Regions from separate parts of the Mycobacterium mantenii genome, predicted to be linked through region 1. Evidence: predicted binding sites of a transcription regulator. Region 1 holds the regulator's gene; the other holds the start of a gene.

Region 1 (7,040 bases):
CTGTGCGAGTCGGCAGTCCGGCGGCGCGCCCCGATCCCGCGTTGGCCCTCCCTTTTGTCTGCGGCATCGGCAACCTCGCGTGAACCGTGGCGCTGTTCGTCGCAATTGGGCCGTGGCCCGGCATCATTTCGACATCGGTGTGGTATCCGTTTTTGTAGAATTTGTGATTTGACTTCGCATTTCTTGTTGGCTGGAGCAAAGTTATGCGAGCCCGGCGATAAGGCTGATCGCGTGCGGGTTTCTTTCCCGCGCACACCCGGCCCGCTCGCCGGCTATGCAGGTAAGGGCATAGCCGCAGATAAAGCCATATCCGCCGGCTGGGAGGCTTGGTGAAGGTGCAGAGAGGTCACATGCGCAGGCTGATCGGAAGCGCGCTGGTCAGCTTGACGACTACCGCACTGGCCACCGTATTGCTGGCCCCCACGGCGGTAGCGAGCCCGATCGGCGACGCCGAGGCGGCGATCATGGCCGCATGGGACAAGGCCGGCGGTGACACGTCGCCGCTGGGTGCCCGCAAGGGCGATGTCTACCCCGTCGGCGACGGTTTCGCCCTGGACTTCGACGGCGGCAAGATGTTCTTCACCCCGGCCACCGGGGCCAAATTCGCCTACGGGCCCGTCCTGGACAAATACGAGTCGCTCGGCGGGCCGGCGGGCAGCGATCTGGGCTTCCCGACCATCAACGAGGTGCCCGGCCTCGCCGGTCCGGACAGCCGGGTAATCACATTCTCGGCCAGCGACAAGCCGGTGATTTTCTGGACCCCCGAGCACGGCCCGCACGTGGTGCGCGGCGCCCTCAACACCGCCTGGGACAAGCTCGGCAGCTCGGGCGGGGTGCTCGGGGTGCCCGTCGGCGACGAGACCTACTCCGGCGAGGTGTCGTCGCAGAACTTCAGCGGCGGCCAGGTGTCGTGGAACCGGCAGACGAAGCAGTTCACCACCGAGCCGCCGGCGCTGGCCGACCAGTTGAAGGGCCTGCAGGTGGCGATCGATCCCACCGCGTCGATCAACACGGCCTGGCGCGCGGCCGGCGGACCCACCGGACCCTTGGGCGCCAAGCAGGGCGGGCAATATCCCGTCGGCGGCGACGGCATCGCCCAGAACTTCGCCGGCGGCAAGGTGTTCTTCACCCCGGCCACCGGCGCAAACGCCGTCGAGAGCGACATCCTGGCCAAATACGAGTCGCTCGGCGGACCGGTCGGCAGCGACCTGGGATTCCCCACCACCAACGAAACCGACGGCGGCATCGGGCCTTCCAGCCGCATCTGCACTTTCTCCGCCGCCGACAAGCCGGTCATCTTCTGGACCTCCGACCACGGCGCGTTCGTCGTGCGCGGGGCGATGAGGGCCGCATGGGACAAGCTGCGCGCCCCCGCCGGCAAACTGGGTGCGCCGGTCGGCGACCAGTCCGTGAGCGGCGATGTGATCTCGCAGCAGTTCACCGGCGGCAAGATTTCGTGGAACCGGGCGAAGAACACGTTCACTACGGAACCGGCCAACCTGGCGCCGTTGCTGTCGGGCCTGCAGGTGTCGGGCCAGAATCAGCCGAGCACTTCGGCCGTGCCGGCGCATCCCAAGAAATTCACCTGGCACTGGTGGTGGCTGATGGCCGCAATTCCGGTGCTGGCGCTGCTCGTGCTGTTGGTGTGGATGCTGTTCGTCTGGCGCCGGCGCCGGTCCGGGCACGAGGACGCCGCGGGCTACGCGCCCGAGCACGGCGGGGATTTCGGTTATGACGCCGAAGGGCCCTGGGGGCGGGACGATTCCGACCTCGACGCCGAGCCGCTCCGGCTGAGCGCGCCGCAGCAGCCCGAACCGGCACCGGAGGCCGCGCGGGTCAGCTGGCAACGTCAGATGCCGGCCGAGAGTGAATACGGGTTCACCGACGCTGATCCCGACGCGATCGTCACCGACTCCATCCCGGTCGTCTCCGAGGAGATGCTGTCGGAGGCCGACTATGCCGATGCCGGAGCCGACTACACCGACTACACCGACGGCGTTCCCGAGGTCGCCGAGTCCGAGACGGCCGACGACGCCGCATACGTCGACGCGGATGAATACGATGCTGGCTACGCGGACACGGAGTATGCCGAGGACGAGTATGCCGACGTCGCCGTTCCGCACACCCCGCCGGACACCGAAGCCGTGACCGGCGCCCTGGAAACCGCCGAGCCCGAGGACGAATACCACGAGCTCGCAACGCCGGAGCAGGACGTCGAGTCCCTAGAGGAGACCCCCGCGGACGTCGGGACGGGAGCCGGTGCGGTCGCGGCCGGGACGCTGGCACGAAGCGGTCGGCACGCCGCCGCGGACGACGAGGACGGCTCGGAGAACGGTTTGGCGGGCCCGGACGGACGCCCCACGATTCACCTGCCGCTCGATGACCCGTACCAGGCGCCCGAGGGGTACCCGATCAAGGCCAGCGCTCGTTACGGCCTGTATTACACGCCGGGCAGCGACCTGTATCAGGACACGCTCGCCGAGATCTGGCTGTCGAGCGAAGAAGTCGCGTTGGCCAACGGCTTCACCAGGGCCGACTGATTCGGCCTGGGCGGGTCACACCTTGCGGATGACCGTGACAACCTTGCCCAGCACGCTCGCGTCATTGCCGGGGATGGGGTCGAACGCCGGGTTGTGCGGCATCAGCCACACCTGACCGCCGGCGCGTTTGAATGTCTTGACGGTGGCCTCGCCGTCAAGCATCGCCGCGACGATGTCGCCGTTGTCGGCGACGTTCTGCTGACGCACCACCACCCAGTCGCCGTCACAGATCGCGGCCTCGACCATCGAGTCTCCGACCACCTTGAGCAGGAAAAGCGTTCCTTCGCCGACCAATTCGCGCGGTAGGGGAAAGACATCTTCGACGGCCTCTTCGGCAAGGATGGGGCCGCCGGCCGCGATGCGCCCGAGCACCGGGACGAACGTGGGCTCCGGCAGGGCATCCGACCCGGCCACCTCGGTGGCGGGCGCCGCCACGTCGTCGTCGGCCCCGCGGACGTCGACCGCGCGCGGGCGGTTCGGGTCGCGGCGCAGGTACCCCTTGCGCTCCAGGGTGCGCAGCTGGTGCGCCACCGACGACGTCGACGTCAGACCGACGGCGTCGCCGATCTCCCTGATGCTCGGCGGGTAGCCGCGGCTGGTGACCGAGGCGCGGATGACATTCAGAATGGTGCGCTGCCGTTCGGTCAGCGAGGTATCGACGGAGTGCAACCGGCCGTCGGGATCGGCCGGTGAATTGTCGTTGCTGTCGCCCATGGCACTGAATGTAGCGGTACCGCGAACAAGAATCAAACATGTGTTCGAGTAGCGTGTCGCCTGGGGCGCATGAGGGCCAAAAGTCCCTGCCGCTGGTGGATCAAGACCCTATAGCCGGTGAATCACACGTGTGTAACTTTTGGGGATATCGGGTATTTGAACTGCAGGCCCAACAGTGACCGGCGAAGTTTGTCGGTGGTGTGATCTAGCGTTTGCTCGTGCGACACGCTTCGCTCAAATGTTCGGGCTTCGAACATACAAGCGATTAGAGTCGAACACACGAGCGAGAGTTAGTTGACCGGAGGAACGAAGATGACAGTCATCCACACGCCTGCGCCGCGTACCAGCAGTCTTCGGCGCCCGATCAACGGTCCCGTCCAGGGTGCTCGATATGGACGAGACGGCCTGACCCGGCCTCGCAGGCCCGCGCCGTCGCGGCCGGCGGTTGCGCCGACGCGCTACTACGGCACCGGGGTGGCAATGTCCGTAGCTCCCCACCGCAGGCGTTCGGCCACCTGGGCTTCGACCATCGGGTTGGCACTGGCCGCCGGGGCGATCACGCTGTGGCTGGGTCTGGTCGCGAACGTCGGCCAGGCGCTCAACGGTGACTCCACGACGTCGGCGGCGCACGTTCCGGACCGGCTCGCCGTCGTCCGCGTCGACGCGGGGGAGTCGCTTCAGGACTTCGCGCACCGGGTGGCGCCCGACGCGCCGACCACTCAGGTCGCCGACCGCATCCGTGAACTGAACGATTTGCACTCGCCCACCCTGATGGCGGGTCAGGCCCTGATCGCCCCGGTCGGCTGACAGCCGTTGTGCGAAAGCGACTCTGGACGGGCGCCCTCGGACGCGAGTGGTGAGGCCGTACGTCGGGCGGCTCCATTAGCCGTGCAGGTCAGCGCGCGGGTACGCTCAGAGTCCTGCGGTACCTCGTCACGGTGAAGGAGCGGTCATGCATTGTCCGTTCTGCCGTCATCCCGACTCCCGGGTGATCGACTCGCGCGAAACCGATGAAGGGCAGGCGATCCGCCGCCGCCGATCCTGTCCCGAGTGCGGACGACGGTTCACCACCGTGGAGACCGCCGTCCTGGCGGTGGTGAAACGCAGTGGCGTCACCGAGCCGTTCAGCAGGGAGAAGGTCATCAGCGGCGTGCGCCGGGCTTGCCAGGGGCGTCAGGTCGATGACGACGCGCTGAATCTGCTGGCCCAGCAGGTCGAAGACACCGTGCGCGCCGCGGGTTCGCCGGAGATCCCCAGTCACGAGGTCGGCTTGGCCATTCTGGGGCCGCTGCGCGACCTCGACGAGGTGGCCTACCTGCGGTTCGCCTCGGTGTATCGGTCCTTTGAGTCCGCGGACGATTTCGAGCGTGAAATCCAGGCGCTTCGGGAGCACCGGGGAGTGGCGACCCCGGGCTGACGAAAACCGGGCTGGCTCCTCAGCGGGCTAGGCTCGGTTCCATGCCCACTGACTTGCATCCCGACCTCGCGGCGCTGGCCCCCCTGCTTGGGACCTGGTCCGGCCAGGGCGCGGGTAAGTACCCGACGATCCCGCCCTTCGACTATCTCGAAGAAGTCGTGTTCTCCCATGTCGGCAAACCGTTTCTGGCGTACGGGCAGAAAACCAAGGCGGCAGCCGACGGCAAGCCGCTGCACGCCGAAACCGGCTACCTTCGCGTGCCCCAACCGGGCCACGTCGAACTGGTTCTGGCGCATCCCAGCGGCATCACCGAAATCGAGGTCGGCACCTACTCGGTCACCGGTGATCTCATCGAAATGCAAATGTCGACCACGACCGTCGGGTTGACTCCTAGTGCCAAAGAGGTGACGGCGCTGGGTCGTTCCTTCCGCGTGGACGGCGACGAGCTCTCTTACACGGTGCAGATGGGTGCGGTCGGGCAACCGTTGCAGGACCACCTCGCCGCGGTGCTGCACCGGCAGCGCTGAGCCCTCCGAGGGCGTGCGACGCCGTCAGTCCAGGTGTCTCACACCGTCATTGACGACCCGCCCGGCCACCCGGACCCAGCCTTCGGCGCTCCACGTCGTGTCGATGACCGAGCCCCTGCCCTGGGTGATCCGCAGGCTCTGGCTCAGGTAATCGGTGATCCGCATCGCCGCCGAACCGGTTGCCTCGTCCTCGACCACACCGAGGTTGGCGGCGAACATGCGCACCCGCAGCGACCCGGCCGCGCGGTCGACCCAGGCCCACAGGTAGTGGGCGGCATCGTCGGGAAAGTCCGCCGGATCCGCGGCCAGAACCTCGTCGGGCGAAGCGAATTCGTGCAGGGCGAAGTCGGGTGCCCACTGCGCGCGGGCGTTGATGCTGGCGCGGTGTTCGTCGTAACCCACCTGCACGAGCCCGGCCGGTACCTGCAGCGTGTTGATCGGCGAACCGACCTCGCGCAGCCACCACGTCGCGCCGACGGTCGGGTGGCCGGCGAACGGCAGTTCGGTTCGCGGCGTGAAAATGCTGGCGTGCGCGGTGGAGGAGCCGGCCGCCGGCAGGTCGACGAAAACCGTCTCGCTGTAGCCCAATTGGGTTGCCAGCCGCTGCCGGTGCGCCGGGTCGACCTGGCGGGCGTCCACCACGCCCAGCGGGTTACCGAAGTTGCCGCCCGAATCGGTGAACACCCGCAACACCGTCACGTCGATCCCCATGGCCCGACTGTACGGCGCCGGAGCCGGTTGCCCCGACCGAGGTGATCAGGTGGCGCTGCGCTCGTCGGATCCCATGGCGTTGAGCACGGCGACGCGAGTGGGAGCGGGGCCCGAGACGGCCCGCTCGCCGCCGCCGGTGCGCAGCAACCCGCGAAGGTTGGCCTGGTCGTATTCGGCGGGATCGGTGGAGTCGATGAAGCGCTCGACGACGTCGATGAAACGCGCCGGGTCGTCGTGAAAGGGGAAGTGGCCCGATCCTTCGAAGATTTCGAGCCGGGAGCCGGGCATCGCGGCATGCGCCATCCACGCGTGCCGGACCGGAACCACCACATCCTTTGTGCCCCAGACGATCTGTACTGGGATGGCCTCGGTCAAATAGCAGCGGTCGAGCATGGTGACGATCTGTCCGCGCCAATCCACCACCGCGCGCAGCGTCCGGCTGAATGCCGCGGACGCCGTCGGTTCGGGCAAATCGTCGAGGATCCGCAGCACGTTGGGCAGGTCGCGGCCCAGCCCGCTGCTGCCCAACGCCACACCCAGGACGCGTCCCATGAGCTGAACCGCGGGCAGCACCAGCGGCAACCGCAGCAGGGCGATCGCTTCGCTGCCCATCGGCAGCGAGGCCCAGCGCAGGACGAAGTTGACGTCTTTGGTCACGCCGCCGGCGCCGACCAGGATCAGCCGTTCCACCAAATGCGGAAATTGGTAGGCGAATTGCATGGCCACGCCGCCGCCCAGCGAGTGACCGATGATGGTGACCCGCTCGATGTCGAGCACGCTGAGCAGGTCACGCATCCCGTTTGCATAGGCCGCGATCGAGTAGTCGGCGCGCGGCTTGTCGGATTGCCCGTGGCCCAGTAGATCCGGGGCGATCACCGTGAAACGCTGGGCGAGCTTGGCCTGCACGGTGTTCCACGTGGTGGAGTTGTCGCCGATGCCGTGGATCAGCAGGATCGCCGGCCCGGAACCGGCGATGCGGTAGGCCCGTTTGTAGCCGTGGATGGTGCGGAACTCGAGTTTGGGTGCGGTCACTTCACGCACCGGGCGGAGCGTGTTTTTGCGCTTCCGCTCGGTCATATCGCCAACCTTGGTGTCGGGCCGGGCTAAGGCCGGTGTGGCTAGGGACTCTTG
Region 2 (7,040 bases), 3.0 Mb from region 1:
GTGACCCCCTGCGCCGTTCCGGGTCGCTGCCGGTGGGTGACCGCGCCCGCGATCAGCACCCGGTCGCCGTCGGGCACCGAGCCCAGTTTCTCGGCGGGCACCACCCCCATCGCGTCCAGATCGGCCCGGAGGAACTGCGTCGGGTAACTGTCCGGGGAGACGCCGGTGGCCCACACGTCGGCGGCGGCCAGCTCCAGCTCGCTCATCCCGGGCAGCGCCGGGATGTGCGAGGACGACCCCACCCCGGGCAGCCGGCCCGGCCGCTGGGTGGCCGCCGCCCCGGCCGCCCACAACGCCTCGCGCCGGGACATGTCGAAGCAGCCCAGCGCCCCCGCCGTCGCCAGCGCCTCGGTCTGCGGCACCGAGAGCTGCAATCGGGTCGTCAGGTCCAGCAGAGAGGTGAACGGGCCGTTGACTTTTCGCTCGTCGACGAGTTGTTCGGCCAGATCGTCGCCGATGTGGCGGACCGCACCCAGGCCGAGGCGGACCTCCGTCCCGTCGTTCTCGAGGGTGGCGTGCGCCAGGCTGGCGTTGACGTCCGGGCCGTGCACCGTCACGCCGTGCCGGCGCGCGTCGGCCACCAGCGACTGCGGCGAGTAGAACCCCATCGGCTGGGCGCGCAGCAGCGCCGCACAGAACGCCGCCGGGTGGTGCAGCTTGAACCACGACGAGTAGAACACCAGCGACGCGAAGCTCAGCGCATGGCTTTCCGGGAAGCCGAAATTGGCGAAGGCCTCCAGCTTTTCGTAGGTGCGGTCGATCACCTCGTCGTCGGCACCGTGCAGTGCGCGCATGCCCTCGTAGAACCGGCCGCGCAGCCGTCGCATGCGTTCGGTCGACCGCTTGGAGCCCATGGCGCGGCGCAGCTGATCGGCCTCGGCGGCCGAGAATCCGGCGCAGTCGACCGCGAGCTGCATCAACTGCTCCTGAAAGAGCGGCACTCCCAGCGTCTTTCGCAGCGCCGGCTCCATGGACGGGTGGTCGTAGACGACTGGGTCGAGACCGTTGCGCCGCCGGATGTAGGGGTGCACCGAGCCGCCCTGGATGGGGCCGGGGCGGATCAGCGCGACCTCCACCACCAGGTCGTAGAACACCCGCGGCTTCAGCCGCGGCAGGGTGGCCATCTGCGCGCGCGACTCCACCTGGAACACGCCGACGGAATCGGCGCGGGCCAGCATCTCGTACACCGCCGGCTCGGAGAGGTCGAGGCGGGCCAGGTCCACCTCGATCCCCTTGTGCTCGGCCACCAGGTCGATGGCATAGTGCAGCGCCGAGAGCATCCCCAGCCCGAGCAGGTCGAACTTCACCAAACCGATTGCCGCACAGTCGTCTTTGTCCCACTGCAGGACGCTGCGATTCTCCATGCGCGCCCACTCCACCGGGCACACGTCGGCGATCGGGCGGTCGCAGATCACCATGCCGCCGGAATGAATCCCCATGTGCCGCGGCAGGTTCCGGATCTGGTTCGCCAAATCGACCACCGGTTCGGGGATGCCCTCCACATCGGGTGAGTCGGCCAGCCCGCTCCAGTGGCTGATCTGCTTGCTCCACGCGTCCTGCTGGCCCTGCGAGAAGCCCAGGGCGCGGGCCATGTCGCGCACCGCGATCTTGCCCCGGTAGGTGATGACGTTGGCGACCTGGGCGGCGTAGTCGCGGCCGTATTTGTCGTAGACGTACTGGATCACCTTTTCGCGCTGATCGGACTCGATGTCCATGTCGATGTCGGGCGGCCCGTCGCGGGCCGGCGACAGAAAACGCTCGAACAGCAGCTCGTTGGCCACCGGGTCGACGGCCGTGACGCCGAGGGCGTAACAGACCGCGGAGTTGGCGGCCGATCCCCGGCCCTGGCACAGAATGTTGTTGTCCCGGCAGAACCGGGCGATGTCGTGCACCACCAGGAAATATCCCGGAAATGTCAGCTGGGCAATGACTTTCAGCTCGTGTTCGATCTGGGAATACGCGCGTGGCGCACTTTCGGCCGATCCGTAGCGGTCGCGCGCGCCGGCCATGGTCAACTGCCGCAGCCAGCTGTCCTCGGTGCGCCCGGCGGGCACGTCGAACGGCGGCAGCTGCGGCGCGATGAGCGCCAGCCCGAACGCGCACTGCTCACCCAGGTCGGCGGCCGCGGCCACCACGTCGGGCCGCTGGGCGAACAGCCGGGCCATCTCCGCGCCGGAGCGCAGGTGCGAACCGCCCAGCGGGGCCAGCCAACCGGCGGCCGAATCCAGGGACTGCCGCGCCCGGATGGCGCCCATCGCCATCGCCAGCCGGCGCCGCGACGGCGCCGCGAAATGCGCGCCGGTGGTGGCGACGACGCCGACCCCGAAGCGTGGGGCCAGCGCGGCCAGCGCGGCGTTGCGTTCGTCGTCGAGCGGTTGACCGTGATGGGTCAGCTCGATACTGACCCGGTGAGCGCCGAACCGGTCCACCAGGTCGGCCAGTGCCCGCTCGGCCGCCGGTGGGCCGCCCTCGGAAAGCGCTTGTCGCACATGCCCTTTGCGACAGCCGGTCAGGATGTGCCAGTGCCCGCCGGCGGCCTCGGTCAGCGCGTCGACATCGTAACGGGGCTTGCCCTTCTCACCGCCGGCCAGATGCGCCGCGGCCAGTTGCCGCGACAACCGCCGGTAGCCCTCCGCCCCGCGGGCCAGCACCAGCAGGTGCGGGCCGGGTGGATCGGGCTGCTCGGTGCGGGCACCGGGGCCAAGCGACAGTTCGGCGCCGAACACGGTGTGCAGGTCGAGTTCGGCCGCCGCTTCGGCGAACCGCACCGCCCCGTACAGGCCGTCGTGATCGGTGAGCGCCAGGGCGCGCAGGTCCAGCCGGGCCGCCTCCTCGGCCAGCTCCTCGGGCGTGCTCGCCCCGTCGAGAAAGCTGAACGCCGAATGCGCGTGCAGTTCGGCATAAGCGACGGACGAGCGGGGCGCCCGCCCGTCATCCGGAGGCCGGTAGGTTCCACGCTTGGGCGACAGTGGGGCGTCCTCCCCGGGCACCACCGGCACGCCGGCATGGCGCGGCTTGCTGTCGAGCACCCGCTCCATTTCCGCCCAACTCGGCGGCCCGTTAAACCAGCCCACCCGCCCGAGTATATCGAACTGATGTTCGATTAACCCCGGCTCAGTACAACCGTTGTTAAACCGATCTTCAACTCCTAAACAAGGTCTTAACGCTGCGGGTACTACCGCGGATCACGCGCTGCACAGATACTGGTACAAGTTCAAAGAAGCGGACTACAACGGGGACCGGGCATGGCACAGACACTGGATACGGCATTCCTTCAAGCCCATGACCCGGACCAGCACGCGAGCCTGGCGATCGGGGCGGTCGCCATCGTCGGCGGCGTCGCGCCCGACTACGAGCGGCTGAAACGCCTTCTGGCGGAACGTATCCAGCCGATCGCGCGCTGCACGCAGCTGCTCCGCGCGCATCCGCTGAGCCAGGCGTGGGTCGACTGCCCGGACTTCAACCTGGCCCACCATGTGCGCCGGGTGGCGATTCCCCACCCCGGTGACGAGGCCGAGCTGTCCCGGGCCATCGCCTACGCCCTGGAACGGCCCCTGGATCTGGACCGGCCGCCGTGGGAGTGCTGGGTCATCGAAGGCCTCAAGGGCAACCGCTGGGCGATCCTGATGAAAACCCATCACGGCCTGCTCGACGGCAACTCGGCCGCGCGCCTGATCAGCCGGCTGTGCGACGACGCCGACGCCGATACCTTTGCCAACAACGCTGCGGGCAAGCAGGTTTCGCCACCGCCGGTGGACAAACCGGGCTGGGCGGAGGCGCTGTGGCGGGCGTCGTCGGTCGCCGGCAACGTCACCGCCACCCTGGTCGGTGCGATGTGGCCGGCCGTGCGTACCGACGCGGCCACCACGTCCCAGCGCTACAGCACGGTGCGGGTCCCGATCGCCGACGTCGACAGCGTCTGCCGCAAGTTCAAAGTCAGCGCCAACGATGTCGCGCTCGCCGCCATCACCGAGGGGTTCCGCACCGCGCTGCTCGGCCGCGGCGAGGAGCCGCGGGCCGACTCGCTGCGCACCCTGGCTCCGATGCCGGTCCGCTCGGCCATGCTCTCGCACCTGCCCGTCGAACACGACGACCCGGTGCGGCGCTTGCAGACGGTGCACACCAGGTGGCAGGCCAAGCAAAGCGCCCAGCCGCGACCGGCCGGCATCGTGGAGTCGGCGATCGGCTTCCTGCCAACCGTGTTGCGCAGCAACGTCTTACAGTTGCTCTCCCGCCTGCCGCAGCGCGCCATCGTGACGTTGGCCACCAACGCGCCGGGGCCGCGCCGTCGGCTTCAGGTGATGGGCCAGACGCTGGAACGGCTGCTGCCGATCCCCCCGACCGCCACGGCGCTGCACACCGGCGTCGCGGTGTTGAGCTACGGCGACGAACTGGTCTTCGGGATCACCGCCGAACAGGGCGACGCGTTCGACGTCAAGCAGCTGGCCGCCGGCATCGAGCTGGGCATGGCGCGACTGGTGGCGCTCGGCGACGACTCCGTGCTGCTGTTCAACCGGCGCAAGCGTCCCGCGCGCCCGGTGGTTCGGCCCGTGCCGCCGACGCATCCGTCGGCGCCGGGGCAAGCGCGCCACTGATCCGTTCGCCGGAAGACCAACCACCGTGAGAAGGTTGGTCATGGGCAAGTCGGGGCCGGTTATCATCGACCCGCGCCGCCATGACGCGGTGCTCTTCGACGCCGACGGCGCGCTCGGCTCGACGTTGGCGGCCCAACTGCGGGAGAACGGGTTGGGCACTGCCGTCATCGCGGCCGACGGCCCGGTGCAGGCCGCCGACCGGCTGACGGTGCGCCCCGGCCGCTGCGTCGTGGTCGCCGGGGGCGCCGCGGGTGTCGAGGCCGCGCGCGCCGCGGGGTTCGCGTTGGTGATCGGCGTCGACCCGGGCGGGCAGGGCGACGCACTGGGTGAGGCCGGGGCCGACGCGGTGGTCGGGGACCTCGGCGACATCACCGTACGGACCGGGGATCACCGGATGTCGCAGCTGCCCGATGCGTTGCAGGCCCTGACAGGCGCCGCCGATGGCCCGGCCACCCGGCGACCGGCCGTGTTCTTCGATTTCGACGGCACGCTCTCGGACATCGTCGACGATCCGGACGCGGCGCGGCCCGTCGCCGGGGCCACCGAGGCGCTGGGCAAGCTGGCCACCCGCTGCCCGGTCGCGGTGCTGTCCGGCCGCGACTTGGCCGACGTGACGAAACGCGTTGGCGTACCGGGTATCTGGTATGCGGGTAGCCACGGTTTCGAGCTGACCGCACCCGACGGCAGCCACCACCAGAACGACGACGCGGCCGCCGCCATCCCGGTGCTCGAACAGGCGGCCGGGCAGCTGCGCGACCGGCTGGGCGCGATCCCCGGTGTTGTGGTGGAGCACAAGCGATTCGGGGTCGCCGTGCACTACCGCAATGCCGCGCGTGACCGTGTCGGCGAGGTGCTGGCGGCGGTGCGCGCCGCGGGCCGCCGCGACGCGCTTCGGGTGACCACCGGCCGCGAGGTCATCGAGCTGCGCCCAGACCTGGACTGGGACAAGGGGAAAACGCTGCGCTGGGTGATCGACCACCTGCACGAGGCCGAGTCGGGTCCGCTGACGCCGGTCTACCTCGGCGACGACATCACCGACGAGGACGCGTTCGACGCCGTGCGCGCCGATGGCGTGCCGATCCTGGTGCGGCACAGCGACGACGGCGACCGCGCCACCGCGGCGCTGTTCGCGCTGGACAGTCCCACCCTAGCCGCCGAATTCACCGACCGGCTGGCCGATCAGCTGGCGCGCTAGCGGCGGTCGCAAGCGGGCCGCCGCCATCAGGGCTAGCGGCGGTCGCAAGCGGGCCGCCGCCATCAGGGCTAGGCGTATTCCACCGCGCCGTCGTCGAGTACCACCCGACCGGCCTCCGATCCTTCGGCACCGGAAGCCTCGGTGCGGAACACCGCCTTACCCGGCTCGGTGCGCCAGATCAGCGTGGTCAGCGTCTCGCCCGGGAACACCGGCGAGGTGAACCGCGCGGCGATCGAGGTGACGTTGGCCGCGACGCCCTGGCCGAGCTCGGCCACCAGCGCGCGACCCGCAACCCCGTAGCTGCACAGTCCGTGCAGGATCGGCTTGGGGAAACCGGCCATCTCGCGGGCGAACCACGGGTCGCTGTGCAGCGGGTTGCGGTCACCGGAGAGCCGGTAGATCAGCGCCTGGTCTTCGCGGGTGGGCAGGGCGATGCGGGCGTCGGGCTCGCGGTCGGGGAATTCGGGTGCGACCGGCCGCTGACCCGGCATGCCCCCGAAGCCGCCCTCGCCCCGGATGACCAGGGTGGTGAGCGTCTCGGCGATCAGCTGCCCGGACTCCGGCTCGGTGCCACGGCCGCGCAACACCAGGATCGCGTTCTTGCCCTCGCCCTTGTCCTGGATGTCGGCGACCTCGGAAACCACCGAAAGCCTTCCCGCGGGCGGCAGCGGTGCATGCAGGCGGATGCTCTGCGATCCGTGTAACAGCATGGCCCAGTTGAACTTTCCGACCAGGCCGCCCGCGCCGAAGGCCGGGCAGCAGATCACCGCGTAGGTGGGCAGCACCTGCTGGTCGATGTCGTGGCTGTTCTCGGTGGTGAAAGCCAGGTCGTCGATCCCGGCGCCGACACCGAGCGCGTAGAGCAGCGTGTCCCGGTCGTTCCATTCGAACTGCATTGGTTCGGTGACCGCGCCGACGGCACTCGGATCAATCGCCATGGAAGTCTCCTTTCGAGGATTTTCTGCACGTAACCATCGCAAACCCTTCCCACCGGAGCCGTCGGCAGGGCAGGCTAATCGCCATGCCCAAGCGCAGCATGATCAAAAAGGCCGCGGTCGCGCTGGCCGCGCTCACCGCCATGATGATGGTCGCCGGCTGCGGCGGCTCCTCCCCCCAGGCGCGGTCCATCACGGTGACGTTCATCCGGCACGCCCAGTCGGAGGCCAACGCCAGCGGCACCATCGACACCGAGGTGCCGGGCCCGGGTCTGAGCCCGGAGGGCAAAGGGCAGGCCGAACAGATCGCGCACC

The links. The regulator LexA, encoded in region 1, represses DNA repair genes until DNA is damaged. The targets are predictions, from matches to a motif close to CGAACANNTGTTCG.
Region 2: G6N50_RS14815 (error-prone DNA polymerase) is a predicted target of LexA. The motif match lies at 3,089-3,102, and genes of this name have one in related genera.

What each region holds. Positions count from the first base shown of each region.
Region 1 is NZ_AP022590.1:348,502-355,541, forward strand. It holds gene G6N50_RS01735 (LGFP repeat-containing protein) at 351-2,540, shown strand; gene lexA (transcriptional repressor LexA) at 2,556-3,254, opposite strand; gene G6N50_RS01745 (LysM peptidoglycan-binding domain-containing protein) at 3,567-4,061, shown strand; gene nrdR (transcriptional regulator NrdR) at 4,207-4,671, shown strand; gene G6N50_RS01755 (peroxynitrite isomerase) at 4,713-5,198, shown strand; gene G6N50_RS01760 (PhzF family phenazine biosynthesis protein) at 5,223-5,909, opposite strand; gene G6N50_RS01765 (alpha/beta fold hydrolase) at 5,955-6,986, opposite strand.
Region 2 is NZ_AP022590.1:3,324,754-3,331,793, forward strand. It holds gene G6N50_RS14815 (error-prone DNA polymerase) at 1-3,074, opposite strand, end outside; gene G6N50_RS14820 (wax ester/triacylglycerol synthase domain-containing protein) at 3,246-4,595, shown strand; gene otsB (trehalose-phosphatase) at 4,636-5,790, shown strand; gene G6N50_RS14830 (MaoC family dehydratase) at 5,859-6,728, opposite strand; gene G6N50_RS14835 (histidine phosphatase family protein) at 6,812-7,040, shown strand, end outside.